DNA from 4 places in the Micromonospora sp. CPCC 205554 genome. Region 1 is predicted to be linked to each of the others. Evidence: riboswitches for the same ligand, from Rfam matches in the RefSeq annotation. Region 1 holds a riboswitch; each other region holds the start of a gene.
The links. Region 1 has a riboswitch for cyclic di-AMP ahead of V6U82_RS25615 (C39 family peptidase). Riboswitches for the same ligand answer to the same signal wherever they lie in the genome.
Positions count from the first base shown of each region.

Region 1 (7,212 bases):
GCCGGTCCCGGCCGGACGGGCCGCCGCGCCGGCCGGCCCACGGGCCCCGCCCGCCCGCTGATCCGCCCACGGGCCGCGCCCGTTCCCGCACCCACCGAACGTCATTCCCGCACCCGCCTCCCGGTGGCCCGCCCGCCCCGGCCGGCCGTGCGGCCCTCCCGCCAGGTCCTTCCCGTGAGGTGCCGACCATGTCGCAGACCGCTCTGTACCACTTCCTCACCTCCGTGCCCGAGGCCGCCGCCATCTGGTCCTTCCTGCTGCTGCTCGCCCTCGGCCTGCTCGCCGCGCTCGTCGCCCGGCCCGAACGCGAACCCGCGCCGGAGGCCGCCCCCGACCCGGCCGACGCCGACGCCGCCCGCCGCGACGACCTGATCCGGTACGCCGAGGAGGTGGCGGTGGCCGCCGCCGGGGCCGCCCAGACGGCCCGTCGCCGCCGGGAGCGGTGGCTGGCCGCGCAGGACGAGGCGGACCGGGCCTGGACCGCGTACGACGAGGCGGACGCCGCCGCCCGCCGCCTGGCCGGCGCCGCCGCGCTGCCCGCCCCGCACACCCCGCGGACTCCGGCCGAGTACGCGGCCCGGGAGCGCTGGCTGCACCACGCCGCCATGACGGCGCACTGGCGGGGCGACCTGACCGCCCGTCAGCTCGCCGACGTGCTGGCGCGCCGCAACGGGTGGGATCCGCGCCGGCACCCGGCCGAGCAGGAGATCGTGCTGGCCCGCACCGTCCGGGACGGGCGCCGGGCCGGATGGGAGAGCGCCGCCGAGCGGGAGCGGGCGGCGTGGCGGGACGCGGAACTGGCCGCCGAGGCCGCCCGGACGCTCGCCGCCGAGGCGTACGCGGCCACGGCGGCACTGCGGCCCGTCCCGGCGTACCGGAGCGCGACGACGAGCGCCCTGCCGGTGCCCGCGGCGGTCCGGAACGCCCGGTGGCGCCCGGCGCGGGTCGGCTGAGCGTCGTCTCGACCGAATCGTTACCCGGAATGTGGTGAGCCCGGTCACCCGGGCCGCCGAAACGGGCGTCGGGCGCAGAACAGGTCATCGAGCCGCGCGATTGCGGGGCCGGTGCCCGCCGTCTGTCCGCTTTCCGCCGCCAGGCGCCCTCGAAACTGCTTGTCCCATTGAGTGAAGTCAGTAACCGGGTGTTCCGAAATCCGTTACCGCGGATCATGTTTACGCAGGTGGGAGCGCTTGGCATGGGACATACCCACCGGTAGTGTCGGCGCGTCCGATGCGGTAATCGATCGCCGACGGCGACGCCGCACCGACCCGCCTAATCGTGTTCCACGAACCGGGGACCCATGAGCACCATCGGGGTGAATCCGCGAGCCCACGGCCCGCGGTAGGGCGTACTTCCCGCCCGAATCCGTCAGCTAACCCGGTCGGCGGCCACGGAAGGAGTACCCCTCGTGCCCACCCCTCGATCGTCCCCCCGCCTCCACGGCATCGCGGTGCCCGCGCTCGCCTGACGCGCGACCGGCAACCGCCCCCTGGGCGCCCGGCATCACGGGCGTTCCCGATCCCCCCGGCCATCCGGCCCCGCCAGCACGCGTGAGTTCCTCCGCGTGCCGGGCCGGCGTGCGCCGCTCACGCCCCGTGGAGGATTTCTTGAAGCACCACCTGAAGCGTCAGCTGCGACGGATCGTCACCGAACGCCCGTACCAGATCATCGCCGGATCGGCCGCCGCGCTCGTGCTGGCGGCCGGCGCCGGCACCGTCGCCACCGCCGGTGACGACGCCCCGGTCCAGGAGAACACCGCAGCGGTCGCCGACCTCGGCGCCGCCCGCCTCGGCGAGCAGCCCGCCAGCCGCGGCGAGGCCCGCATCGCCGTACCGCCCAGCGCCTCCGCCGCGCCCAGCGCGTCGCCGAGCGCCTCCCCGTCGAAGAAGGCCACGGCCGACCCGGACACCACGCCCAAGGCCAAGCCGAAGCCGCCGTCGAGCAAGACGCTCGACTACGACTACCAGGCGCAGATCAACTACTTCTACTGCGGGCCGGCCGCCGTGCGCAACGCGCTCAGCGCCGCCGGCATCGAGCGCAGCCAGGACGCGCTGGCCGGTCCCCTCGGCACCACCGAGATGGGCACCAACTCGGCCGAGGACACCACCCGCGTGCTCAACCAGCAGGTCAAGGGCAACCCGTACCGGACCCGCATGATTCCCGGCACCGCCACCCCGGCCCAGATGGACCGGCTCCAGGCAGACGTGGTCGAGGCGATCAGCAACGGCCGCGCGGTCGTCGCGAACGTCGCCGGTACCGCCACCGACACCAACGGTGGCTGGCACTCGTTCCCGGGCGGCCACTACGTCGCTGTGGTCGGCTACAAGAACGACGGCCGGACCGTACGCATCGCCGACTCGGCCGACCCGTCGCTGCCGTCGTACTGGGTCACCACGATCGACCTGGCGCACTGGGTCTCCACACGCGGCTACTCCGCCTGATTCCCGCACACCCGAAGGCCGGCACCCCACCCGGGGCGCCGGCCTTCCCCGTGTGTGGCATGCGCCGCCCCGGCTCGCCGATCTTGGACTTGTGGCGCCCAGTATGACCGGCTCGCCCGCTATGGAAGGTGCCACAACTCCAAGATCGACGGCGAGGGCGGGGTGCGGGTGGCGGGGTTCGGTCTCGCGTGTCGTGTGCGGGCGGTGGCAGACTGCGCCAATGGGCGATGCGACGGGGAAGCGGCACCTGATTCTCCTGCACGGCATGGGTGCCACCGGCGAGGTGTGGCTGCCCTGGGCGCCGCTGCTGGAACGCGGCTGGCCCGGCCGCTGGCTCGCCCCCGACCTGGCGGGACACGGCTGGTCGCCGCCGCTCGACGGCTACTCGTTCGAGGCCCTGGCCCAGCGCGTGGTCGACGGGCTCGGCCCGGTCCGGCTCGGCCCCGAGGACCGGCTGGTGCTGCTCGGGCACTCGCTCGGCGGGGTGGTGGCGCTGGCGCTCGCGGCCCGGCAGCGAGGGCTTCCGGTCGACGCGGTGGTGGGGCTCGGCATCAAGGCGGTCTGGTCCCCGGCCGAGCTGGCCAAGTCGGAGGAGCTGGCCGCCCGGCCGGTGACCTGGTTGGCCAGCCGTGACGAGGCGGCCCGCCGCTACCTGCGGGTCTCCGGGCTCGCCGGGCTGTTCGCACCGGACCACCCGGTGGTGGAGGCGGGGCTGCGCCGGGTGGACGGCCGCTGGCGGCTCGCGATGGACCCGGCCGCGTTCGCCGTCGGGGAACCCCGGCTGCCGGCCCTGCTGGCCGCCACCGGTGTGCCCGTGCTGCTGGCCCGGGGCGAACTGGACCCGATGGTGACCGACGCGCAGCTCAAGGAGCTGGGCGTGCCGGTGGCCACGCTGCCCGGACTGGGCCACAACGCGCACGTCGAGGACCCGGAGGCGGTGCTCGCCCTGCTCGACCCGTACCTCTGAGGCGGCCGGCCGGGCCGGGCGCGTGCTATCCGGCCGTGCGCGGCGCCGGGACCGCCCAGTCGGGTTCCAGTTCCCGGCGGGCGGCGGTGAGGAACGCCTCGGCGTACCCGTCGGCGGGGAAGTCGCCCAGGTAGCGGGTCCGGGCCGCCCAGCGCCGCGCCGCCTTCGGGTCGGCGTCGAGCAGGTCGGTGAGCACCTCGTCCACGTTCGACATGTCGCGCCGCAGCACGTAGCCGGACGCCGCGAGCGGGAACCGCTCGACGAAGTGCTCACCGTCGGCGCCGGTGTCGGTGACCGCGTACGGCTTGCCGGAGTAGAGCCAGTCGGAGATGACCCCGGAGACGTCGGAGACCAGCGCGTCGGCGCGGTTGACGCACTCGGTGAGCGTCAGCTCCCGGCTCGCGGCGGCGCCCCACAGGTGCGGCCGGCCGGTCTTGGCCCGGTCGGCGGCGAGCAGTTCGGTGAGCCGGGCGAGCTGGCGGGCCGAGGCCGGGTTCTTGTCGGTGTACGGGTGGGCGCGCAGGATCACCGCGGCGCCCCGGTCGATCAGCCGGCGGATCAGCGTCTCGGCCACCGGCAGCGAGCAGTAGTTGGCGTCGGCGTGGTGCCCGGTCCAGGTCGGCGTGTAGAGGACCGTGGGCTGCGCCGGTGAGCTGACCGGCTCCCGGCGTACCTCGACGGCCTCGACCTGGGGCCGGCCGACCACGACGAACTTGTCGGCGGGGATCTCCACGCCGGCGCGGGCGTACCTGTCGATCGCGGCCTGCCCGGCCACGAAGATCTTGTCGAAGATGGCCGAGACCGGGTTGGCGCTGGGGGCCTTGTCGCTGTCGCCGTGGTGCAGCTGCACATGGGTGAGCTGGTTGAACCGGATCACGTGGGCGTTCTTCGCGCCGTGGTTGACGTAGAACGCCACCCGCAGGCTCGGCACCAGCGCCTCGTCGAGCGCCTTCAGCGTGGGGCAGAGGACCACCGGGGCGCGGGTGGCGGCGGCCACCGCCGGCAGGAACTCCGGTTCGCGCAGCACCACCACGAACGGGCGGCCGATCCGCTCCAGGTACGGCAGCCACATGGTGACCTGGTACTCCGAGCCGGGCGGCGCGGAGAAGTGCAGCAGGAACTCGGGCTGGTGGCGGCGCAGCGCGCGGCCGACCGGGCCGCCTCCGGCGGGCGGGCGGAACCGGCGCCGGGCGAGGTCCAGCGCGACCGCCCCGCAGCCGGCGCCGACGAGCAGCGCGGCGACGAGCGCCGTCCAGGCGGGCAGCGCCAGGGCGGCGGCGAGCGCCACCACGGCGAGCAGCGCCAGCAGCGCGTCGCCGAGCCGGGCGGCGACGACCGGTGTCCACGTGCGCACCGGGAGGTTCGCCGCGCGGATCTCCAGCGCGCCGGCCTGCCGCAGCGGCCCGACCAGCAGCACCAGCCCGAGCAGGACCAGCGCGGAGGCGGCCAGCGCCGGGTCGAAGCCGGCGTCGAGCCGCCGCGCGTAGCCGACCAGGATGCCGGCGGCGACGAGCACCGTCTCGGCGAGGCCGTCGGCCGACGGCCGGACCCGGCGCTCCCAGGCGGTGGCGGCGAGCGCCGCGACCGCCAGGGCCAGGCCCCAGCCGGTGGCGCCGGTGAGCGCCACGACGAGGAAGGCCAGCACCGCCAGCCCGGTGGTCAGCACCCGGGCGAGCAGCTTGCGGACCAGGTCACCACGCATCTGGTACGTCCCGTCGGGTTCAGGCGTCGGCGGACAGCTCGGAGCGGTGCGGGCCCGGCTGGGCCGGTACGGCGGCGACCTGCTCGCCGGGGGACCGGCGCACGTCGACCACCTGGCCGGTCAGGTCGGAGATCAGCACGTCCAGGGACGCCTGTGCGACCGCCTCGGAGGAGAGCAGCGTGTGCTCCGGCTCCTCGCCGAACGCGCGCGTCCGCATCGGGGTGGCGGTGCGTTCCGGGTTGACGCAGTTGACCCGTACGCCGAACTCGGCCCACTCGTCGGCGAGCGCCTGGGTCAGGTTGACCAGCGCGGCCTTGGTGGCCGAGTACAGCGCGTAGCGGGCCCGGCCCCGGGTGTACGAGCTGGACGTGTAGAGCAGCAGCTGGCCCTTGGTCTGCTGGAGGTACGGCAGGGACTGGCGCGCGATGGTGACCGGGCCGACGAAGTTGACGTGCAGGAGACGGTCCATCGTCTCCGAGTCCATCTCGGCGAGCGCGCCCTTCTCCAGGATGCCGGCGGTGACCACCACGTGGTCGATCCGGCCGGTCGCCTCGAACGCGGTCTTCAGCGCGGCGGCCACGTCGTCGGCCCGCTCGACGTGCGTGCCGGTGGTGGAGCGGCTGAACGGGAAGACCTGGGCGCCGTAGGAGCGGGCCAGCTCGGCCAGGTCGTGGCCGATGCCGTAGCTGCCGCCGAAGACCACGACGGTCCGGCCGGTCAGCTCCTCGGCGTAGCTGCGGTGGTCGGTCAGGCGGGGCGCCTGGGCGGCGGCGAGCTGGAACAGCTTGTCGGCCAGGTGCACGTCGACCGGGTGGGTGACCTTGATGTTCTCGTCCGAGCCGTCGATCACCTTGATCGGCGTGCCGGGCAGGTAGCGCAGCACCACGCCGCAGTCGTCGGTGGCGGCGAAGTCGGGGTCGCCCTCGGCACGGCGGTACGCCTCGCGGATGGTGCCGGAGCGGAACGCCTGCGGGGTCTGGCCGCGGCGCAGCCGGGAGCGGACCGGGATGTCGGTGATGCAGTCGTCCGCGTCCACCTGGACGATCGTGTCGGCGGACGGGATGGCCACGTCCACGGCCGAGTACGTCCAGAGCGCGTTCACGCACTCGCGCACGATCCGGGCGCTGACCAGCGGGCGGACCGCGTCGTGGAAGAGGATGTTGACGTCGCCCTCGCCGACCGCGTCGAGCGCGATCCGGGTGGTGTCGTTGCGGGTCTCGCCGCCCTCGATCACCTTGGTGACCTTGCGGAAGCCGGCGCCGGCGACGATGCGCCGCGCGTCGTCGACGTGACCGGTGGCCATCAGCACGATGATCTCGTCGATCTCCGGCGCGGCCTCGAAGACGGCGAGGGTGTGCTCGATGATCGGCTTACCGGCGATCTTGAGGAGCTGCTTCGGGATGCCCAGCCCGAGGCGCGTGCCGGTCCCCCCGGCGAGGATCACGGCCACCGTACGCGTGGGGCGCCAGGGTGCCGGGCTCGCCGGCGCGGCGTCCGGTGCGGTGGTGTGGTCCTGCGTCATTGCCGTACCTCACTCTGGGTGAAAGGGGATGGGTCCGAAAACCTTAACGCGTACGCCGGAGCGCACCGCTCCGGGCGGAACCCGGTGCGGTGCGCTCCGGGGCGCTACTTCTGGTTCTCGTACGCGTCGCAGACCTCCTTGGTGGGGCCGTCCATCTTCAGGACGCCGCTCTCCAGCCAGATGGTCCGCTCGCAGGTGTCCCGGATCGAGCCGATCGAGTGGCTGACCAGGAAGACCGTGCCGGCGCTGTCGCGCAGTTCGCGGACCCGCTGCTCGCTGCGGACCCGGAACTTGCGGTCGCCGGTGGCCAGCGCCTCGTCGATGAGCAGCACGTCGTGCTTCTTCGCCGAGGAGATCGCGAAGCGCAGCCGCGCGCCCATGCCGGAGGAGTAGGTGCGCATCGGCAGCGAGGCGAAGTCGCCGCGTTCGTTGATCCCGGAGAACTCGATGATCTCCGGGGCGATCTTCTTGACCTCGTCCGGGTGCATGCCCATGGCGAGGCAGCCGAGCACCACGTTGCGCTCGCCGGACAGGTCGTTCAGCAGCGCGGCGTTCACGCCGAGCAGCGACGGCTGGCCCT
Region 1 covers NZ_JBAKHP010000027.1:56,174-63,385, reverse strand. The annotation lists gene V6U82_RS25625 (hypothetical protein) at 1-61, shown strand, start outside; gene V6U82_RS25620 (hypothetical protein) at 189-953, shown strand; cyclic di-AMP (ydaO/yuaA leader) riboswitch at 1,260-1,402, shown strand; gene V6U82_RS25615 (C39 family peptidase) at 1,596-2,441, shown strand; gene V6U82_RS25610 (alpha/beta fold hydrolase) at 2,662-3,408, shown strand; gene V6U82_RS25605 (CDP-glycerol glycerophosphotransferase family protein) at 3,434-5,110, opposite strand; gene V6U82_RS25600 (bifunctional cytidylyltransferase/SDR family oxidoreductase) at 5,130-6,632, opposite strand; gene V6U82_RS25595 (ABC transporter ATP-binding protein) at 6,737-7,212, opposite strand, start outside.

Region 2 (7,212 bases), on a different contig from region 1:
CTCGCGGCCGACGCTGACGCCGTCGCTGCCACCGCTGCCCACCGTGTCGCCGACACGTACCCGCGGCCCGCGCTGACCGGCCGGGCGGCGGCTCGGCCGCCGCCCGGCCGCGCGCGGCGGCCTCGCGTCTATGCGCGCCATTCGCACACAGCGGCAACGTCCGCAATTTGCACCGCCGCTCATCCACCGTCGGCGATATTCGCCCTGATCAGCGCCTATTGAAGATCATGGTTGCCTGAATCGACGCGCGCGGCGACACGCCCGACTGCCAGTCGTTGCCCAGGTCACCCATTGCTCCGGGCTCGCGCGGCGTGTGATCGTGCACCAGCGAGCCGCCGACCCCCGGCGGATCGCGACGGTCGATCTGTCGACCCGGAGCCACGCCGGCAGCTCCGGTGACCGGCCGTCACCCTGCCTCGCACCACCGCGCCGCCCGTCCCCACCGGGCTCCGTGCGGCGCGCCTGTAGAACAGGAGCAAACCCCCGTGAAACTCTCACCTCGCCTCGCCGCGCTCACCGGCGCGGCCGCGGCCGGCCTGCTCGCCGCAGGGACCGCCGCCGCCGTGCAGGCCGCGCCGCCCGGACCCGCCGCCCCCGACCCGGCGCAGGCCCGCGCGACCGCCGCCGACTCGGCCCGCGCGCTGGTCGCGAACCGCCCCGCCTACCTGCAGGCCGGCTCCGACGACGCGTTCGTCCAGAAGCCGGTCATCTCCTCCGAGGGCACCCAGTACGTGCCCTACGAGCGCACCTACAAGGGCCTGCCGGTGGTCGGTGGCGACTTCGTGCTCGCCACGGACGCGGCCGGCAACCTCAAGTACGCCTCGGTCGCCCAGCAGCGGCCCATCGGCGCCCTCGCCACCACGCCCGCGCTGACCCGGGACGCCGCCGCGAAGACGGCGCGCGCCCAGCTCACGACCGTGAACGCGGTCGAGGGCACCACGCTCGTGGTCTACACGCTCGGTGCCGCACCGGCGCTGGCCTGGGAGACCACGGTACGCGGCACCGGCGCGGACGGCCCCAGCCGGCTCACAGTCGACGTCGACGCCCGCACCGGCGCGGTCCTGCGCAAGCAGGAGCACGTGGTGCGCGGCACCGGCACCGGCGCCTGGAACGGGCCCAGCCCGCTCACGCTCAACACCACCCAGTCGGGCTCCACGTACACCATGAAGGACCCGACCGTCACGAACCTGAGCTGTCAGGACGCGGCGAACAACACCACGTTCAGCGGCTCCGACGACGTCTGGGGCAACGGCACCGCGACCAACAAGGAGACCGGCTGCGTGGACGCGTTGTTCTCCGCGCAGACCGAGCACAAGATGCTCTCCCAGTGGCTGGGCCGCAACGGCGCCAACGGCAACGGCGGATACTGGCCGATCCGGGTGGGCCTCAACGACCAGAACGCCTACTACGACGGCAGCCAGGTGCAGATCGGCAAGAACACCGCCGGCCAGTGGATCAGCTCGCTGGACGTGGTGGCGCACGAGATCGGCCACGGCATCGACGACAACACCCCCGGCGGCATCTCCGGCGGCGGCACGCAGGAGTTCGTGGCGGACACGTTCGGCGCGGCCACCGAGTGGTTCGCCAACGAGCCGTCCAGCTACGACGCGCCGGACTTCCTGGTCGGCGAGAAGATCAACCTGGTCGGCTCCGGCCCGATCCGCAACATGTACAACCCGTCGGCGCTCGGCGACCCGAACTGCTACTCCAGCAGCATCCCGTCGACCGAGGTGCACGCCGCGGCCGGCCCGGGCAACCACTGGTTCTACCTGCTGGCCAACGGCAGCAGCCCGACCAACGGGCAGCCGTCCAGCTCGACCTGCAACGGCAGCAGCGTGACCGGCCTCGGCATCCAGAAGGCCATGAAGATCATGTACAACGCGATGCTGCTGAAGACCTCGTCCTCGTCGTACCTGAAGTACCGCACCTGGACGCTCCAGGCGGCGAAGAACCTCTACCCGGGCGGCTGCGCGGAGTTCAACACGGTCAAGGCGGCCTGGGACGCGGTGAGCGTGCCGGCCCAGTCCGGTGACCCGACCTGCGCCGGCGGCACCCCGACGCCCACGCCGAGCACCACGACCACCCCGCCGTCGGGCGGCTGCTCCGGCAACAAGCTCGCCAACCCGGGCTTCGAGTCGGGCAACGTGAGCTGGAGCGCCTCGTCCGGCGTCATCACCACCGACAGCGGCCAGGCCGCGCACGGTGGCTCGTACAAGGCGTGGCTGGACGGGTACGGCTCGTCGCACACCGACACGCTCAGCCAGTCGGTGACGATCCCGGCCGGATGCCGGGCGACGTTGAGCTTCTGGCTGCACATCGACAGCGCGGAGTCGACCACCAGCACCGCGTACGACAAGCTCACCGTCAAGGCGGGCGGCACCACGCTGGCCACCTACTCCAACCTGAACAAGGCCACCGGCTACGTGCAGCGGTCCTTCGACATCTCGTCGCTGGCCGGAACCACGGCGACCGTCTCGTTCAGCGGCGTGGAGGACAGCTCGTTGCAGACGTCCTTCGTCGTCGACGACACCGCGGTCATCCTGAGCTGACCGTGGCGTGCGCGGCCGGTCGTCGTCCTCCCGGCGGCCGGCCGCCTCGCCGTGTCAGGCCGGTGCCGCGTGCGGGGCCGGTGCCGTGCCGGACCGGTGCCGCGCCGCGAGTGGCCGGAGCCGCGCGCCGGGGCGGCGCCTCGTCGTGCCGGGGCGTGTGCGGTCGGGTCAGGCCGGGCGCCCGGCCCGGGACGGGGTGCCGCGGTCGCGGTGGATCCGCGCGGCCGCCTCGTGCATCGCGCGGCCGAACAGTTCGGCCTGGTCGCCCATGCTGCCGAGCCGGGCGGCGAGCGCGTCGGCGTCGGCCCGCGCCGATGCGCTGACCTGGGCGTCCAGCTCGGACAGCGCGGCGTTGGCGGCGGTGACGAGGTGTCCGCAGAGGACGTCGAAGGGCTCGCCGGCCAGCTCCGGGTCGATCGTCACGGAATCCAGCCGGCCACCTTGGACGGCGACCGCACGGACCCGCCCGCCGGCGGCCGTGCCCTCGGCGCGGAGCAGGTCGCCCGGCTCGCCGTCGGCGTGCGCCGAGGCCCGGGAGCGCATCGCGGTGAGCGCCTGCTGCGTGCGGGTCAGCAGCTCGTCGAGGCTCGCGGCCGCCGAGAACGGGTCGTTGGTCATTTCCGCGCTTTCTTCACGTCTTAGCCGAGCACCGTGACCCTAGCAACAGGCTCCGACTAATCGCGGTCACCGGCCGTCGCGGGCCGCGCCCCGGCGCCGGGAGCAGGCCGGACACCGGCGACGCGGCGTGTCGCGCACGGGCGGACGGCCGGACGGACCGGCCGGGCGTTCTCCGGACCGCTGTCAGCGCAGGCGCAGCCGCTGACCGGGGAAGATCAGGCCCGGGTCGTCGCCGACCACGGCGCGGTTGCGCTCGTGCAGGGCACGCCAGCCGCCGTCGACGCGCTGCGCCACGGCGATCTCCGACAGCGTGTCCCCGCGCCGGACCACGTACGTCCCGGCACCGGTCGCGGGCTGCGGCGCGACCTTCGTCGCGGGCCGCTCCGGCGCGGCCTTGCGGGGGGCGGCCCGCTTCGGGGCGGCCTTGCGCGGGGTGGCCTTCTCGGACCGGGTCGCCGCGGCGCTCGCCGAGCCGCCCTTCCTGCCGCAGACCGGCCACGCGCCGATGCCCTGCCCGCGCAGCACCTTCTCGGCGACGGCGATCTGCTCGGACCGGCTGGCCAGGTCGGCGCGGGCGGCGTACTTCTGCCCGCCGTAGCCGTTCCAGGTGGCGCGGGAGAACTGGAGCCCGCCGTAGTAGCCGTTGCCGGTGTTGATCTTCCAGTTGCCGCCGGATTCGCAACGCGCGACCGCGTCCCAGTTGACGCCCGCGCTGGCCGGAGCGGCCGGGCCGAACAGGGTCGCGGCGCCGACGGCGGCGCCGGCCAGAACCGCTCCGAGAGCGGTACGGCGGCTTCGGGCTGAGTATTCAGTTGCCATGTGGATTCCTCCACGCCGACGAGGTGAGCTGTCGGGTTCGGGCCGAGGAGCCCGGCCGCCGGTGGCGGCTTCACCCCGAGGTGACGATGCACCGTGGAACGTGTGGTTCCCCCGCTCCCGCACGAGGTTCGGTTACCGGGGCCGGCGGCGGGATTTGGCGTTTCCGGCCCGCGGTGTCCGCGTCTGCGAACGAAACCGACGCTAGGGACGTTTTGCGACGATCGTCCACTTCTTGTGATGCTCTTCACCCGGCCGGGCTACCGGCGGCGGCGCTACGGTGGCAGGGCCAGGCAAGATCACGGGAGGGCGGGACGGATGACCGATCACGGACACGAGCTGACCTTCGGCGGTTTCCTCACCCCCGCCGCCGGGCAGCCCGACCAGGTGGTGGCGCTCGCCCGGCTCTGCGAACAGGTCGGGCTGGATTTGGTCACGTTCCAGGACCACCCGTACCAGCCGGGCTTCCTGGACACTTGGACGCTGATGTCCTACCTGGGCGCGGCCACCGAGCGCATCCGCCTGGCCGGCAACGTGCTCAACCTGCCGCTGCGCCAGCCGGTGGTGCTGGCGCGCAGCATCGCCAGCCTGGACCTGCTCACCGGCGGCCGGGTCGAGCTGGGACTCGGCGCGGGCGCGTTCTGGGACGCGATCGAGGCCGCGGGCGGGCGGCGCCTGTCCCCCAGGGCCGCCGTCGAGGCCCTGGACGAGGCGATCCGGGTGATCCGCGAGGTCTGGGACACCGACCGGCGCGGCATGATCCGCGTCGACGGCGAGCACTACCGGGTGGTCGGCGCCAAGCGCGGGCCGGCGCCGGCGCACCCGGTGGGCATCTGGGTCGGCGCGTACAAGCCGCGCATGCTGCGCCTGGTCGGCCGCGCCGCGGACGGCTGGCTGCCGTCCCTGTCCTACCTGCCCAAGGGCCCCGACGAGCTGCCCGCCCTGAACGCGCTCGTCGACGAGGGCGCCCACGCCGCCGGGCGCGACCCGGCCGCGATCCGCCGCATGCTCAACGTGACCGGCACGTTCGCCCGCTCGTCGGCCGGCTTCCTGGCCGGGCCGCCGGACCAGTGGGTGGAGGAGCTGGCCGGGCTCACGCTGGAGCACGGCATCACCACGTTCATCCTCGGCAGCGACGAGCCGCGCGCGATCCAGATATTCGGCCAGGAGGTCGCGCCCGCGGTGCGGGAGCTGGTCGCCGCCGAGCGCGCCACGCCCGGCGACGGCGCCCGCGCGGCCGCCGAGGAGCAGACCACCGCCGGCGGCCCGAGCACGCTCGGCGTCACCCCCACCCCCGACCCGGGGGTACGCCTGAGCGCGCGCCGCCCCTGGGACGAGTCCACCCGCCCGAGCGCCCCGCCGCCGCCGGACGGACACGTCTACCCGGCCCGGGGACAGGCCGCCGGGCAGCACCTGGTGGACGTGCACGACCACCTGCGCCAGGAGCTGGCCCAGGTGCGCGACCTGCTGGAACAGGTCAAGCGGGGCTCGGTCTCGCCGGGCCGGGCGCGGGCCGCCCTCAACGAGATGACCATGCGGCAGAACAACTGGACGCTCGGGGCGTACTGCGCGGCGTACTGCACGATGGTCACCCAGCACCACGGGCTGGAGGACGCCTCGATCTTCCCGCACCTGCGCCGCTCCGAGGCCGGCCTGGCCGCCGTGCTGGACCGCCTGGAGGAGGAGCACGTGGTGATCCACGGGGTGGTGGAGAGCGTCGACCGGGCGCTCGTCGAGCTGGTCCGCCGGCCCGGCGACTTCACCGGCCTCCAGGAGGCGGTGGACCTGCTCACCGACACGCTGCTGTCGCACCTGTCGTACGAGGAGCACCAGATCGTGGAGCCGCTGGCCCGGCACGGATTCTTCCCCGGCCAGCTGTGAGGTAGCTGACTTTTGCTTTCCTAAGTCAGGTGGGTACCGTCGACGCCATGACGGACCTCCTCGCGCAGCGTGACTCCTGGTCCACCGCCAACTGCTCGATCGCCCGGGCGCTGGAGGTGGTCGGCAACCGCACCACGCTGCTCCTGCTGCGGGAGGCGTCGTTCGGCACCCGCCGCTTCGACGACTTCGCCCGGCGGGTCGGTGTCAGCGAGCCGGTGGCCGCCGCCCGCCTCAAGCAGCTCGTCGCCGACGGGCTGCTCGACCGGCGTCCCTACCGCGAGCCCGGGCAGCGCACCCGTGACGAGTACGTGCTCACTGCGAAGGGGAGCGACCTGATCCCGGTGCTGGTCGCGCTGCGGCAGTGGGGCGACGCGTACGCCGCCGACGAGGCCGGCCCGGCGGTCCGGGTGGCCCACGAGGAGTGCGGCGCCGCGGTGCACGCCCGGCTGCGCTGCGACGCCGGGCACGACGTACCCCCCGGCGAGCTGGCCGTCCTGCCCGGTCCGGGCCTGCTGTCCGCCTGACCTCCCTTCCCCACCACCTCTCGGAGCGAGACATGAAGATCGCTGGAAGCACCGCCCTGGTCACCGGCGCCAACCGCGGCTTCGGCCGGCACCTGGCCGCCGAACTCGCCGCGCGCGGCGCCACCGTCTGGGCCGGCGCGCGCAACCCGGACACCGTGGACCTGCCCGGCGTCACCCCGGTACGCCTCGACATCACCGACCCCGCGTCGGTGGCCGCCGCCGCGGAGCGGGCCGGTGACGTGACGCTGCTGGTCAACAACGCCGGCGTGAGCACCGGCACCGACCTGCTCGACGGCGACCTCGACAAGATCCGGTTGGAGCTGGAGACGCACTATCTCGGCACGCTGTCGGTGGTGCGGGCGTTCGCGCCCCGGATCGCGGCCAACGGCGGCGGGACGATCCTGAACGTGCTGTCCGCGCTGTCCTGGTTCACGTTCCCCGGCGTCGGCGCGTACGGCGCCGCGAAGGCCGCCGAGTGGTCGATGACGAACGCGCTGCGCCTGGAACTGGCCGGTCGGGGTGTCCGGGTCGCCGGGCTGCACGTGGGCTACATGGACACCGAGATGGCCGCCGCCGTTCCCGGCCCGAAGGCCGACCCGGCCGACGTCGCCCGGCTCGCCGTGGACGGCATCGAGTCCGACAGCTACGAGATTCTCGCCGACGACGTCGCCCGCCGGGTCCAGGCCGGCCTGTCCGGCGGAGTCGCCGCGCTCTACCCCGCGCTCCCCTGACCGAACGCGCCGGGGATCCCGGTACGCGGACGTGCGTACCGGGATCCGGCGTCGGTCGGGAGAGAGTTACAGGCCGCGGGCCAGGCGGTCGGC
Region 2 covers NZ_JBAKHP010000001.1:82,676-89,887, forward strand. The annotation lists gene V6U82_RS00400 (transglycosylase domain-containing protein) at 1-76, shown strand, start outside; gene V6U82_RS00405 (M4 family metallopeptidase) at 486-2,549, shown strand; gene V6U82_RS00410 (YbaB/EbfC family nucleoid-associated protein) at 2,718-3,167, opposite strand; gene V6U82_RS00415 (transglycosylase family protein) at 3,351-3,986, opposite strand; cyclic di-AMP (ydaO/yuaA leader) riboswitch at 3,985-4,130, opposite strand; gene V6U82_RS00420 (LLM class flavin-dependent oxidoreductase) at 4,302-5,864, shown strand; gene V6U82_RS00425 (winged helix-turn-helix transcriptional regulator) at 5,912-6,388, shown strand; gene V6U82_RS00430 (SDR family oxidoreductase) at 6,421-7,119, shown strand; gene htpG (molecular chaperone HtpG) at 7,186-7,212, opposite strand, start outside.
Region 2: linked by a shared signal. The riboswitch ahead of V6U82_RS00415 (transglycosylase family protein) and the one ahead of V6U82_RS25615 (C39 family peptidase) in region 1 are both predicted to bind cyclic di-AMP.

Region 3 (7,212 bases), on a different contig from region 1:
CGCGCTGGACGCGATCCGGGACCGGACGCTGGCCCGGGGCGCGCGCCGCAACGAGGTACGCCGGGCGGCGTTCGACGCGGTGCTCGCCGCGCTCTACGCGCAGGCCCGCACGCTGCGGGTGGGCCGGCTGCCGGAGCAGCCCGCGTTCGAGGACGAGATTATCGAGCGGCCGGAGTTCCGCGAGTTCCTCAAGGCGTGGTGGCCCCGGCTGCACCCGCGGCACGTGCTGGACTGGCTGGCCCGCCCGGACCGGCTGCGCCGCTACGCGGGCGGGATCCTCTCCTCGGCGGAGATCCGGCTGCTCGGCGACGCGTACCGGAGCCTGGCGACCGAGGGGCTGACGGTGGCCGACATCGCGCTGCTGGACGAGCTGGACGCGCTGCTCGGCAAGCCGGTGCAGCGGGCCCGGCCCAAGCGCGACCCGTACCAGCTCGCCGGTGGTGTGCGCGAGCTGAGCACGTACGCCGACCGGCAGCGCGCCGCCCGCGCGGCGGCGCGGGAGCGTCCGGGCGACTACCGCGACTACGCTCACGTGGTGGTGGACGAGTCGCAGGACGTCTCGCCGATGCAGTGGCGGATGATCGGCCGGCGCGGGCGGCTGGCGTCCTGGACCGTGGTCGGTGACCCGGCGCAGACCGCCTGGACGGGCGACCCGCAGGAGCTGGACCGGGCCCGTGACCAGGCGCTGGGCCGGCGCAAGCGGCACCGCTACGAGCTGACCACCAACTACCGCAACTCGGCGGAGATCTTCGCGGTGGCGGCGGCGGAGATCCGCCGGCTCTACCCGGATCTGCCGCTGCCCGACGCGGTCCGGTCCACGGGCGTTCCGCCGATCGAGCGCACGGTGCCCGCCGCCGACCTGCCGGCGGCCACCGTCGAGGCGGCCGAGGCGCTGCTCGCGCAGGTGGAGGGCACCGTCGGCGTGATCACGCCGGTGCCGCGCCGGGACGAGGTGGCGGGCTGGCTGGGCGCGCTCGGCGCGGGCCGGCTCCAGGTCGTCACCAGCCTCCAGGCCAAGGGCATGGAGTACGACGGCGTGGTGTTGGTGGCGCCGGGCGAGATCCGGTCCGACCCCGGCTCGGGCGTGCGCACGCTCTACGTGGCGCTGTCCCGGGCGACCCAGCGCCTCACCACGCTCGACCCGGTGGGGTGACGGGCCCCGCCGCCACCCACAGTTCACTTGCACACATAGCGATGTGAACATACATTGGGCCGGGCCGGTACGCGGCAGGGAGGGTGTTGGCGTGGGCGCAGGTCATGACCACAGCGGCGCGGTGGCCAACGCGGCACACCGCCACCGGGGCCGTCTCTGGGCCGCATTCGCGCTGCTCGCCGCCCTGATGGTGGTCGAGGCGGTGGCCGCCTTCACGACCGGCTCACTGGCGCTGCTCTCCGACGCCGGGCACATGTTCACCGACGTCCTCGGCATCGGCATGGCCCTCGCGGCGATCACCGCCACCCGCCGCGCCGGCACCGACCCGCAACGCACGTTCGGCCTCTACCGGCTGGAGGTGCTCGCCGCCCTCGCCAACGCCGTGCTGCTCGGCGCCGTCGCCATCTACGTCCTGGTCGAGGCGGTACGCCGCTTCGGCGAGCCGCCGGAGGTGCTGGCCGGTCCGATGCTCGTGGTGGCGGTGCTCGGCCTGCTCGCCAACATCGTCGCGTTCGCGCTGCTGCGCGCCGGGTCGAAGGAGAGCATCAACCTGAGGGGGGCGTACCTGGAGGTGCTCGGCGACCTGCTCGGCTCGCTCGGCGTGATCGCCGCCGCGCTGGTCATCGCGGTGACCGACTGGTGGTGGGCGGACCCACTGGTCGCCGTCGGGATCGGCCTGTTCATCCTGCCGCGCACCTGGCGGCTCGGCCGGGCCGCGCTGCGCATCCTGGTGCAGGCCGCGCCGGAGCACCTCCAGGTGACCGCCGTGCGCGACCGGCTGGCCGCCGTGCCCGGCGTGGCCGAGGTGCACGACCTGCACGTCTGGACGCTCACCTCGGGCATGGAGGTGGCCTCGGCACACCTGACCACCGACCCGGGCGTGGACCCGGGCGGGGTGCTCGCCGCCGCGCGGGCCGCCCTGCACGAGGACTTCTCCATCGACCACGCCACGTTGCAGGTCGAACCCGGAGCGTCAGCCGGCGTGTGCGGACCGACCGAGTGGTGATTAGGACACACTTAAATCACTGTGACTGATGTAGTCTTATGCCGGTTTTGCCCCGCCTAGTGGCACTCCTCCACGGAGCCGTGCCCGGGCAGCGCCGGTAGTCTCGGTCGCGGCCGCACCCGCGGGCGCCACCGGCCCCGGTGGGGCGGCCGTCGCCTAATCGTCCGCAGGGACGAGCCGGGGAACCACGTACGTGGGGTGCATCCGCGTCAGCGGTAGGGATCTTCCGTCCCGAACCCGTCAGCTAACCCGGTCGGCGCTGACGGAAGGACGTGTGAATGCCCCCAGTGGCACCTGTACGACGGACGGCCGCCCGGTTGGCGGCCCTGCTCGTCGCGACGCTGACCCTCGGCGTCGCGACCGTTCCGGCCTCCCCCGCCTCGGCGGCGCCGGCGACCGGCCTGCTCGCCGCCGCGCCCGGCGACGACGAGGGCGGCACGCCCGAACTGCGCGCCCAGCTCGACGCGGCCAGCAAGGGCTGGCTGGAGGCGAAGGCCGCGCTGAACCGGTCGGTGAGCCGCCAGAAGCAACTCAACGAACAACTCAAGACGGTCGGCGCCGAGCTGGCCGTCCGGGACGCCAAGGTCGGCGAGATCGCCGCCGTGGCGTACCGCAACGGCCGCCTGGGCACCGCCGGGGCGCTGCTCGGCAGCAGCAGCCCGGAGGGTTTCATGGACCGGGCCGCGGCGCTGGAGCAGGTCGCCGCGCACGAGGACCGTACGCTGCGCGACCTGATCGCCACCCGGGACGAGGCCACCCGCACCCGAGTCCAGCTCGACGGCGAGATCCGCGAGCAGCGCAAGCAGGTCGCGGTGATGGGCAAGCGCAAGGAGCAGGCCGAGCGCGCCCTGGAGGTGGCGAACGACCGGGCTTCGCGCAGCAGCAGCGGCGGTGGCAGCGTCCAGGGCACCTCCAGCAAGAACGCGAAGCCCGCGCCGCGCAACTCGGACGGCTCCTGGCCGTCGGAGTCGTGCAGCGTCAACGACCCGACCCCGGCGAACGGCTGCATCACGCCGCGCACGCTGCACGCGCTGCAACAGGCCAAGGCGGCGGGCTTCACCCGGTACGTCTCCTGCCACCGGCCCAGCGGCTCGGGTGAGCACCCGAAGGGGCGGGCCTGCGACTTCGCCGCGCAGAAGAACGGCTTCGGCGGCGTGGCCACCGGCGGCGACCGGACGTACGGCAACAACCTGGCCGCGTACTTCGTGCGCAACGCCGACCCGCTCGCCGTGCTCTACGTGATCTGGTTCAAGCAGATCTGGCTGCCCAGCAGCGGGTGGAAGTCGTACAGCGGCGGTAACGGCGACCCGTCCAGCGACCACACCAACCACGTGCACCTGTCGGTGTACTGAGCGCGCCCGGAAGGGACCGGCCGGATCAGGCCGGCCGGCCCTCCAGGGTCGCTCCGAGACGCGCCGCCAGGCCCAGGTGAGCCGCCCGGGCCTGGCGGAACGCGTACCCGAACAGCGGCGCCGGCGCGGTGAGCGTGATCTCCACGTCGATGCGTACCGTGCCGTCGGGCTCGTCGCGCAGCCGGGTGTGGTTGCGTACCGTCGTGGCGGGTTGCTGCCGTGCCACGGTGACCACCTCGTCCTCGCTCGCGATCAGCACGTCCGCCTGGTACGTGACCGGGAAGTGCAGCGGGCCGAGTTGCAGCCGGTCGGTGATCGCGTAGCTGGCCAGCGCGCCCGGCCGGGACGGCAGCGTCCGGACCCGGACGATCAGCGGATGCAGCTCACCCTGGCGACTCAGGTCACCCAGCAGGGCCACCGCTTCGGCCCGGCTGCACCGGGCCTGCACGGTGTAGCTGAAGCTGTCGCTGCTCTGCAAGCGGGCCCCCTCGCCGTCGTGCGTCGCGACGATCGTCCCGTACCGACGCCGGACTGGCAACGGGTAGAAGGTCCCCTGGCCGCAGGGGGTGTGAACGGCGCTCAGGCGCCGGGCAGCACCTCGGGGGTGTCGTCGGCGAACCACGGCTCGGGCGCGCCGAACAGGCCGAGCAGGCCGGTCACCCAGAGCTGCCGGTGCACGAACCGGCTCGGCTCGGTGACCACGAGCTTGACGCCGCTGACCTCGCAGGTCTGGAAGCCCGCGACCATGGCGCTGATGCCGACCGAGTCGATGAACGTGACGAGCCGCATGTTCAGCTCGATCCGCGAGGGACGGCCCTTCGCGAGCACTTCGGCGATCGCTTCCCGCACCTCGTACGCGGTGTCGACGTCGATCTCCCCACGGGGCGCGATCTGGACGACACCACCCGGCCGCACCGACTTCACGATCGACAGGCTCACGCGAGCACCTCCACTCGCCCATGACGGGCGCCTCATCAGTACGCGGGCCGCGACCGAGCGTATTCCTCCGACGGCCCGGTCGCCACCCCCCGGGATGAGCAATTCGCGAACTGGGCACACCTGGGCGTACCCAATCCGGACCTCCGGGTTCCAGTTTCCCCTTCGAGGCCGGCCGCGGCCAGCCCTGCGGCCGGGCGGGCCCGGCCGATCCGCCGACCAGGGTAGCGGGCGCACGCACGTCCCGTGGGCACCGGTCCCGGCGCGTTCGGGTGGTTCGTCCCGTTCGCCGCCCCGGGCCGCCCGTGACCGGGGCATGGTTTGCCGGGCGCGCCGGTGGGGCACTGCCCGAGACAGTGAACCCGCCGGATGGGCACCGGAGTCCGAAGTGGCCGCCGGCCTTCGGCACCCGAGGAGGTAGAACGATGTTCGGATCCAACCTGCTGGACCGCCGGGGCAAGGCCGAGCGGGTCGCCGACCAGGCGTGGCAGCACCTGCTCTCCGCCGTCGGTTCCGCCGGTGACAGCGTGCGCGACGCCACCCGTACCGCCCGCCGCAGCTCCTCCGGCCTGGCCGACGACGCCACCGACCTGGTCGGCTCCGCCGCCGAGGAGGCACGCCGCCGCGCCGGCCTCGCCTTCGACGCGCTCGCCGGCCGCCGGCCCGCGCTGCCCTGGACGCTGCTGATCGCGGCGGCGCTCGCCGGCGCGGCGATCGGCTGGGCCGCCGGGACCGCGGCGCGCGCCGCCGGCAGCCGGGACCGCGCCGCGGACGAGATCGAGTTCGTGGACGTGGACCGGCCGAACTCCCCGGCCGGCCTGGACGGCTGACCCCACCCGTACGACACGACGACGGCCGCTCCCGGGACTCCCGGGGCGGCCGTCGTGCTGCTTCACCCGCAGCGGGTGAGGGCCGCTCACCCGGGACAGGCGCAGGATCGCGGGTGCGGGAGCACGTGCCCGCGCCGCGATCGACGGGAGGGAGAGCCGGATGGCCACCGACACGATCACGCGTACCGACCGGGACATCCAGTCCGCCGTGCTCGACGAGCTGACCTGGGAGCCGCGGGTCGGCCCGGACGAGATCGGGGTGACCGTCACCGAGGGCGTGGTGACGCTCACCGGCCGGGTGGACAGCTACGCCAAGAAGTGGGCCGCCGAACGGGCCGCGCACCGGGTCGCCCGGGTCCGCGCGGTCGCCAACGACCTCGCCGTCCGGATCGACACCGGGGCCGGACGGGATGACCCGGAGATCGCCGTCGCGGCCGTACGGGCGCTGGAGTGGGACGCGTTCGTACCGATCGAGGCGTTGCAGGTGACCGTGGCCGACGGCTGGGTCACGCTGCACGGCGAGGTCGAGTGGGAGTACCAGCGGCGGGCCGCCGAACGGTCGGTCGCCCGGCTCACCGGCGTACGCGGGGTGAGCAACGGGATCGCCGTGCGCCCCGCGGTGCACGCCGACGGCCGCGACCTGGCCGAGCAGATCGTGGACGCGCTGACCCGCAACCGCGCCACCGAGGCCGAGGAGGTCGACGTACGGGTGCACGGCGACACGGTGCTGCTGGACGGGCAGGTCCACTCGGCCGGCGAGCGCGAGGAGATCGAGCGGGTGGTGTGGAACGCCCCCGGCATCCGGGAGGTGCACAACCACCTCGTCGTGCGCTGACCGGAACCACCCCGCCCGGGTGAGCCCGCCTCACCCGGGCCGCGGCCAGGGTGGGAGGCATGAGTGATCCGAACGGGCTGATCACACCCGGGCAGGCCGCGCCCGGGTTCACGCTGCCGGCGGCGCCGGACGGGCGCGAGGTGGGCCCCGGGCAGTTCCGGGGCCGTCCCGTGGTACTGGCGTTCTACCCCGCGGACTGGTCACCGGTCTGCGGCGAGCAGATGGCCCTGTACCAGGCCGCCCTGCCGGAGCTGGAGCGGTACGACGCGGTGCTGCTGGGCATCTCGGTGGACAGCGTCGACTCGCACCGGGCGTTCGCCGAGAGCCGGGGCATCCGGTTCCCGCTGCTCGCCGACTTCGAGCCCAAGGGTGAGGTGTCGCGCCGGTACGGGGCGTACGCGCCGCACGGGCAGTCGGAGCGGGCACTCGTGGTGGTCGGCCCGGACGGCCGGGTGGCCTGGAGCCATCTGTCCCCGCCCGAGGTGAACCCGGGCGTGGACGGCATCCTCGACGCGCTGGAGCGGCTGGACTCGGATCGGCGGGTGAGTGCCGCATGACCACGCCCCTCCAGGTCACCACCGCACGGCTGCGGATCCCGGTGACCGAACGCGACCATGTCCGCGGGCCGGTGGACGCGCCGGTCACGATCGTCGAGTACGGCGACTTCCAGTGCCGGTTCTGCGGCGCCGCCTACCCGAACCTGACCGAGGTGCTGCGCCAGCGGGCCGACACGGTGCGGCTGGCGTACCGGCACTTCCCGATCACCAACGTCCACCCGTACGCGGAGAGCGCCGCGGAGACCGCCGAGGCGGCCGCCGCCCGGGGGCGGTTCTGGGAGATGTACGACTGGCTCTACCAGCACCAGGACCAGCTCGACCCGGTGCACCTGTCGCTGGGCGTCGAGCAGATCGGCCTGTCGCCGGAGGAGATCGCCGCGGAGGTCGGCCGGCAGGAGTACGCCGACCGGGTCCGGCAGGACTTCGTCGGCGGCATCCGCAGCGGCGTCAACGGCACCCCGACGTTGTTCGTCAACGACGTCCGCCACGACGGCGGCTACGACCTGGCCGAGCTGCTCGCCGTGGTGGACGCCGCCACCGACG
Region 3 covers NZ_JBAKHP010000009.1:655-7,866, reverse strand. The annotation lists gene V6U82_RS14505 (HelD family protein) at 1-1,153, shown strand, start outside; gene V6U82_RS14500 (cation diffusion facilitator family transporter) at 1,245-2,159, shown strand; cyclic di-AMP (ydaO/yuaA leader) riboswitch at 2,303-2,433, shown strand; gene V6U82_RS14495 (coiled-coil domain-containing protein) at 2,438-3,511, shown strand; gene V6U82_RS14490 (SRPBCC family protein) at 3,537-3,989, opposite strand; gene V6U82_RS14485 (STAS domain-containing protein) at 4,091-4,450, opposite strand; gene V6U82_RS14480 (hypothetical protein) at 4,873-5,277, shown strand; gene V6U82_RS14475 (BON domain-containing protein) at 5,438-6,112, shown strand; gene V6U82_RS14470 (redoxin domain-containing protein) at 6,172-6,669, shown strand; gene V6U82_RS14465 (DsbA family protein) at 6,666-7,212, shown strand, end outside.
Region 3: linked by a shared signal. The riboswitch ahead of V6U82_RS14495 (coiled-coil domain-containing protein) and the one ahead of V6U82_RS25615 (C39 family peptidase) in region 1 are both predicted to bind cyclic di-AMP.

Region 4 (7,212 bases), on a different contig from region 1:
TGGATTCGCGCGGCGTCGCGCCCCCAGAGGTCGTCCAGGGCTGTCACGGTCCCGCTCAGCTCCGATGCGGCACCCAGGACCGCGTGCGCGATCACAGGCGACAGCCGCACCTGAAGGCACGCGAAGCTTCCGGCCTGTCCTCGTCCCTGGGCGCCGGGGCGTGGCGCGAGTCCGGCGGTGACGCAGCCTCGCTGTTGCCGTCCAGCACCGTCCTCGACGACGAGCGGCTGATCGCCGAGGTCGAAGATCACCATGAAGGCGGGGTGCGGCACGACCTCGACCTCGACCGGGGCATCAGCCCGATCGCTGAAACCCGCCATGGTGACCCCCGCCAACCGGCCGGGTCGTGCCGGGACCGTGATGTCCCAAGCAGGCGAACCGGAGCGCACCGGCTCGATAGGTCGCACAACACGATGGTACGGATGACCTCAACCGGGCCCGGATCGGAGCGTCCACTCATTGGCAGGTGATCACCGCAGGCGCTTCCGACACGTTCGGCAACGATTGAGGCCCCAGCCAGGAAACCTGTCCTGAGCTGGGGCCTCACGCTGGAGCGGGTGACGGGAATCGAACCCGCACTGTCAGCTTGGGAAGCTGATGTTCTGCCATTGAACTACACCCGCAGGCGGCATCACTCTACCTGAGGTCACCACGCCCGTGCACCCAGGTATCCCCGCGCACGAAGTTGCACCCCCGCAACATATGGGCGTTCTCAAATCCGTCGATGAGATGTAACGTCTGCCCCACGTTTCCGAACCGGCGTGACACACCCCCTGCCACGCCGTCAGAAAGAGGTGGGCCCATGGGACTCCGTCCCAACCTGCTGACCCGGCGTACCGCCGGTGTCGCGACGTCGACCCTCGCGCTGCTGCTCAGCACCGCCGCCGTCGGCGTCGTCCCCGCTGCTTCGGCCTTCTCGGCCGCCCCGGCCGGCGTCTGCGCCGAGCCGGCCGACGCCCACGCCGACGAACACGCGAACGCGCGCGTCGCGAAGGGCGGCAACGCCAAGCTCGACCCCAACCACCTGACCGCCAAGCAGGTCCGTGACCGTGAGGCCGACCTCGCCGCCGCGCAGCGCGAGCGGGCAAGCTTCCGGACCGGCGCCGTCGCCCCGCTGGCCACCGTGACCATCCCGGTCGTCGTGCACGTCATCCAGGAGAACAGCACCCGGGCCGGCGGCAACATCACCGACTCGATGATCAACCAGCAGATCACCGTGCTGAACCAGTCGTACGCGGGCTCGACCGGCGGCGCCGCCACCGCTTTCGGGTTCCAGCTCACGAAGATCAACCGGGTGACGAACCCGTCGTGGTACCCGATCGTGCAGGGCTCCTCCGCCGAGCGCTCGATGAAGACCTCGCTGCGTGAGGGCGGCAAGAACACGCTGAACATCTACCTCGGCGAGCTGAGCAACGGCCTGCTGGGCTGGGCGACGTTCCCGAAGCGGACGCTGGACAAGATGGACGGCGTGGTCGTGCTGAACGAGTCGCTGCCCGGCGGCACCGCGACCAACTACAACCAGGGTGACACCGGCACCCACGAGGTCGGCCACTGGCTGAACCTCTACCACACCTTCCAGGGCGGCTGCTCCGGCTCGGGCGACAGCGTCTCCGACACCCCGGCCGAGGCGTCCCCGGCGTACCAGTGCCCGACCGGCCGCGACACCTGCTCGACCGCCGGCAAGGACCCGATCACCAACTTCATGGACTACACGTACGACTCCTGCATGTACCAGTTCACCGCCGGCCAGGCGAGCCGCATGCTCACCGCGTGGAACGCCTACCGCGCAGCCTGACCGTCGTACCGCGTACCGGTGCCGGCCCTGTCCTCGGACGGGGCCGGCACCGTTTCGTCGTGGGCCGGATCAGGCGGCCGGGCGGCGGGTGTCGAAGCCGTGCCGGCCACGCCGCCCCTCGGCGGCGAGCGGGTCACGCCGGGCGGGTTCGGCCCCGCGCGGATCGAGCCAGACCCGCACCTGCGGCGGAGCGGCGCCGGGCTGCGCCACCGGGTCGCGCCGCGTCAGCATCGCCGCCTCGACGGTGAACTCGAACAGCCGCCAGTCGCCCTGCGGCGACGCGCGGGCGATCCGGGCCAGCCGGGCCACGGTGGCCGGGTCGGTCACCGGCCGTGCGCGGCCCGCGACATACGCCTCGTCGTCGCTCTCCTCCGGCGGGAACGAGTGCAGCGCGTAGCGGCCGTCGCGTTCGAGGTCGCGGCGCTTCGGCGAGTCGATGACGAAGCACCAGAGGCCGTCTGCGGTGAACACCGGCGACACGGGATGGACCCGGGGGCCGCCGTCGGCGCGGACCGTGGCGAGGTAGCCGAAGCCCGGCCCGTACTGCTGCATCAGGAGGCGGATCTCGTCGGCGAGGCGGGGCTCGTCGGCGGCGAATTCGGACCAGGAAGCCATGTGGACACTCTATCGAACACGTGTACGAAGATGTAGTGCGACACGCAGGTCACCGGCACCTGTCGCTATGGTGTTCCGATGCTGCTCTCCGACCGCGACCTGGTCTCCGAGATCAAGGCCGGCACGCTCGCGCTGGAGCCCTTCGAGCCCACGCTGGTGCAGCCGTCGAGCATCGACGTACGCCTGGACCGGCTGTTCCGGGTCTTCAACAACCACCTCTACACGCACATCGACCCGTCGATCCAGCAGGACGACCTGACCTCGATGGTGGAGGTGCCGGAGGGGCAGCCGTTCGTGCTGCACCCGGGCGAGTTCGTGCTCGCCTCCACCCTTGAGGTGATCTCGCTGGGTGACCAGCTCGCCGGCCGGCTGGAGGGCAAGTCGAGCCTCGGGCGGCTGGGGCTGCTGACCCACTCGACCGCCGGCTTCATCGACCCGGGTTTCTCCGGTCACGTCACGCTGGAGCTGTCGAACGTGGCGAACCTGCCGATCACGCTCTGGCCGGGCATGAAGATCGGCCAGCTCTGCATCTTCCGGCTCTCCTCGCCGGCCGAGCACCCGTACGGCTCGGCCGTCTACGGCTCGCGTTACCAGGGGCAGCGCGGTCCCACGCCGAGCCGGTCCTGGCAGAGCTGGCGCACCTGGCCGACCCGCTGACGGCGCCCACAGTTGTTAATAGGGGCCCCCTCCTCTACCGGAGGCGTTAAGAGGGGGCCCTTCCTTACACCCGGCCGTAGCTGTTGATGTCGCCGTCGTCGACCCGCTTCATGGTGATGGGCTTGCCGGACTGGGAGGCGTGCACCACCCAGCCGTCGCCCACGTACATCGCCACGTGGTGCAGGTCGCTGTAGTAGAAGACGAGGTCACCGGCGCGCAGCTCGGCCCGGCTGATCCGCTGCGTCACGCCGTGCTGCTGGCGCGCGCTGTGCGGCAGCGAGACGCCGCCCTTGGCCCAGGCCGCCATGGTGAGGCCCGAGCAGTCGAAGTGGTCCGGTCCGGCCGCGCCCCAGACGTAGATCTTGCCGATCTGGGCACAGGCGAACTTGACCGCCGCACCGGCCGGGCCGCCGGGGTAGCCGGCCGGGCACGGCGCCGGGCGCAGCGGGCCGCCGCCACCCTTGCCGTACACCTTGAGCCGCAGCTTCTCCAGCTTGGCGATCTCGGCGTCGATCTGCTTCTTCTTCGCCGCGAGCTGGGCCTCGGTACGCGCCAGACCGGCGATCATCTCGTCCAGCGGCTTCTTCTTCGCCGCCAGCTCGTCGCGCAGGGCGGCGACGGAGCGCACCTGCTCGTGCTGGCGGTGCGCGAAGCGGTCGAGCAGTTCCAGGCCGTTCACCAGGTCACCGGGTGAACGGCTGCCCAGCAGCGCGTTCACGGTGGAGAGGTTGTCGCCCTTGTAGGCGTCGGCGGCGAGCCCGCCGACCTGGCCGAGCGCGGCGTCCACCCGGGCCTGGAGGGGTGCGATCTGCCGGCCGAGCGCGTCGGCCTGTTTGCGCCGCGCGGCGAGCTGCCCGCGTACGGCGTTGACCTGTTCGATGACCGGTTCGAGCTTGTTCCAGTCGCGGTCGATCTGGGCCTCGATCTCGGCGACCGAGGGTTCGGCGTGTGCCGCCGTGGCGCCGCCGGTCAGGACGACTGCGGTGCCGACGAGGGCGGCGAGGGCGGTGGTGAAGCGGGACCAGCGGGTACGCGGCACAGCCGTGGACCGGTCGACCGACCGGTTCGACGACGGCCGCGGGGCATGGAGTGCCACCGGGCGTCCGTACTCCTTCTTCCGTACCGCCTACCGGGTTAGCTGACGGATTCGGGCGGGAAGGGAGCCGCCCTACCGCATCGCTGCGGATTCACCCCAGGTACCTGGTTCCCCGGCTCGCCCGCAGGCGACTCGGCGGTGTCGGACCGTCACCGACCGGGTTGGACGGTGAGACGTGCGGCCGACGATTCACCAGAGTAGGGACCACCGTTATCGATCCGCAACTTCCAGCGCCGTGACACTCCGTACGCGGTGTGGGGCCACACCCCGCGCGGAGGTGAAATTTTCTTTCAAGGCTGATTACCCACTGGAAAGGTATTGACCCCTGCGGGTGTGCGGAGTGAGGGTGGAAACGCAGTGACCCCCATCCCTGTCCAGGAGGTTCGATGCACCTCTCCGCCCCGCCGTCGGGCAGACGGATACTGCTCGCCGCCGCCGTGGCCGCAGCCACCGCGCTGGCGACGACCGGCCCGGTGACCGCCGCGCCGGACACGACCGCGCCCACGAGCGACCGGCAACAACAGTACGCCGCCGCCGCGGCCGAGTACGGCGTGCCGCAGAACGTGCTGCTCGGCGTCTCCTATCTGGAGTCCCGCTGGGACACCCACACCGGGCAGCCCAGCACCAGCGGCGGCTACGGCCCGATGCACCTGACCGACGCCGCGCACATCCTCGCCACGCCGGGCAGCGCCCACGTCGACGAGGACGAGGACCCGCGCGGCGACGACGCCCGCCCGCTCAAGCTCGATCCGGCCACGGCCGCCGCGCCGGAGCGGGAGACCCCGCTGCCGCCGGCCTCGCTCCAGACGCTCGACGCCGCCGCCGCGCTGACCGGGCTCGACGCGGGCACGCTGCGGACCGACCCGGCCGCGAACATCCGCGGTGGCGCGGCGCTGCTGGCGTCGTACCAGAAGGCTCTGGGTGGGCCGGTCGGCGCCGGCACCGACCCGGCGGCCTGGTACGCCGCGGTGGCCAAGTACTCCGGCGCGGACACCTCCGACGCGGCGGCGGCCTTCGCCGACGAGGTCTACGACCAGCTCGGCCAGGGCGCCAGCCGGACCACCGACGACGGGCAGCGGGTCACGCTCGCCGCCACCGCCTCGAAGCCGGACCGTTCCCGCCTGGCCCGCCTCGGCCTGCGCAACGCCGAGCGGCCGGACGGGCTGGAGTGCCCGGTACGGCTGGCCTGCGAGTGGATTCCCGCGCCGTACGAGCAGCTCAGCGACGACCCGGGCGACTACGGCAACCACGACCTGGGCGACCGGCCGAAGCAGCAGAAGATCGAGTACATCGTCATCCACGACACCGAGGGCTACTTCGGCCCGAGCGTCGACCTGGTGAAGCGGGCCGACTACCTGGGCTGGCACTACACGTTGCGCTCGGTGGACGGCTACATCGCCCAGCACATCAAGGCCAAGGACGTCGGCTGGCACGCCGGCAACTGGTACGTCAACGCCAAGTCCATCGGCCTGGAGCACGAGGGCTTCGCCGGTCAGGGCACCTGGTACACCGAGGCGATGTACCGCACGTCGGCCAAGCTGGTCCGCCACCTGGCGCTCAAGTTCGGCATCCCGATGGACCGGCAGCACATCATCGGCCACGACAACGTGCCCGGCACCACCGCCGCAACGGTGCGCGGGATGCACTGGGATCCGGGCCCGTACTGGGACTGGTCGCACTACTTCGACCTGATGAAGGCGCCGTTCCGCAGCACCGGCACGCCCCGTACCGGCCTGGTCACCATCGACCCGGACTTCGCCACCAACCGGCCGGCGTTCTTCGGCTGCAACCAGCAGCCGCCGGGCGTCCCGACGCCCACCCCGCCGGCGCAGCCGTGCCCGTCGCGCGGCTCCTCGTCGGTGATCCTGCGGACCGCGCCCAGCCCGGACGCCCCGCTCGTCAACGACCTCGGGCTGCGCCCGGACGGCACGCCGGACACGATGTACATCTCCGACCACGGCGCCCGCGCCTCCGCCGGTCAGACGTACGCACTCGCCGGCCGCCAGGGTGACTGGACGGCGATCTGGTACCTCGGCCAGAAGGCGTGGTTCCACAACCCGGCCTCCGCGCCGACCGCCAAGTGGGCCACCGGCTTCGTGGTGACGCCGCGGCCCGGCAAGGCCACCATCCCGGTGTACGGGCGGGCCTACCCGGAGCAGGCCGCCTACCCGGACACCATCCCGTACCAGACCATCTCGCCGCTGCAGTACACGTTCGCCGCCGGCCAGCGGTACGCGGTCGGCGGGGTGCTGCCCGGCGAGTACTACCGGGCGGTGTCGTTCGACGGTTCGGCCCCGGGTGACCGGACCGTGGTCCGCGGCAAGAACCGCTACGTGCAGGTCCAGTTCGGTCACCGGATCATGTTCGTGAACCTGGACGACGTGCTGGTCCTGCCGTCCCCGGTCGGCACGCCACGCTGACCCGGCACCGCACACGGGAAGGCCCCCGGTCCGCGTGGACCGGGGGCCTTCTCGCTGCCAGGGGTGTTGCGGGTCAGGCGACCCGGACGAAGCCGGCGAGCGGCTGGGTGCTGATGCTCGACACCTGGACCGGTTTGCCGGTACGTGGCGCGTGCACCATCACCCCGTTGCCGAGATAGAGCCCGACGTGGTGCAGGTCGGAGCCGAAGAACACCAGGTCACCGGGGCGGGCCTCGGAACGGGAGACCCTGCGGCCCTCGTTCCACTGGGCGCCGGTGAAGTGGGTCAGCGAGATGCCCGCCGCCTTGTACGCGTACTGGGTGAGGCCGGAGCAGTCGAACGAGTTCGGGCCGGTGGCGCCCCACACGTACGGGTCACCGACCTGGGCGCACGCCGTCTTGATGGCGGTCCGTGCGGCGCTGCTGACCACACCGTCGATCTTGGGGCAGCCCGCCGGGCGGATCGAGGTCACCGGGAGCATGGCGGTCAGCCGCTTGATCTCCGAGTCGATCTGCTTCTTCTTCGCCGCGAGGTCGTTCTGCTGCTTGATCTCCAGCGCGATCAGCGCGTCGAGCTTCTCCTTCTGCTTGTTGTACTCGTCGCGCACCTTGAGCACACCGGCGATCTGG
Region 4 covers NZ_JBAKHP010000021.1:90,442-97,653, forward strand. The annotation lists gene V6U82_RS22965 (helix-turn-helix domain-containing protein) at 1-320, opposite strand, end outside; tRNA gene V6U82_RS22970 (tRNA-Gly) at 550-623, opposite strand; gene V6U82_RS22975 (zinc metalloprotease) at 803-1,795, shown strand; gene V6U82_RS22980 (pyridoxamine 5'-phosphate oxidase family protein) at 1,865-2,410, opposite strand; gene dcd (dCTP deaminase) at 2,489-3,067, shown strand; gene V6U82_RS22990 (C40 family peptidase) at 3,132-4,163, opposite strand; cyclic di-AMP (ydaO/yuaA leader) riboswitch at 4,177-4,311, opposite strand; gene V6U82_RS22995 (N-acetylmuramoyl-L-alanine amidase) at 4,550-6,583, shown strand; gene V6U82_RS23000 (C40 family peptidase) at 6,657-7,212, opposite strand, start outside.
Region 4: linked by a shared signal. The riboswitch ahead of V6U82_RS22990 (C40 family peptidase) and the one ahead of V6U82_RS25615 (C39 family peptidase) in region 1 are both predicted to bind cyclic di-AMP.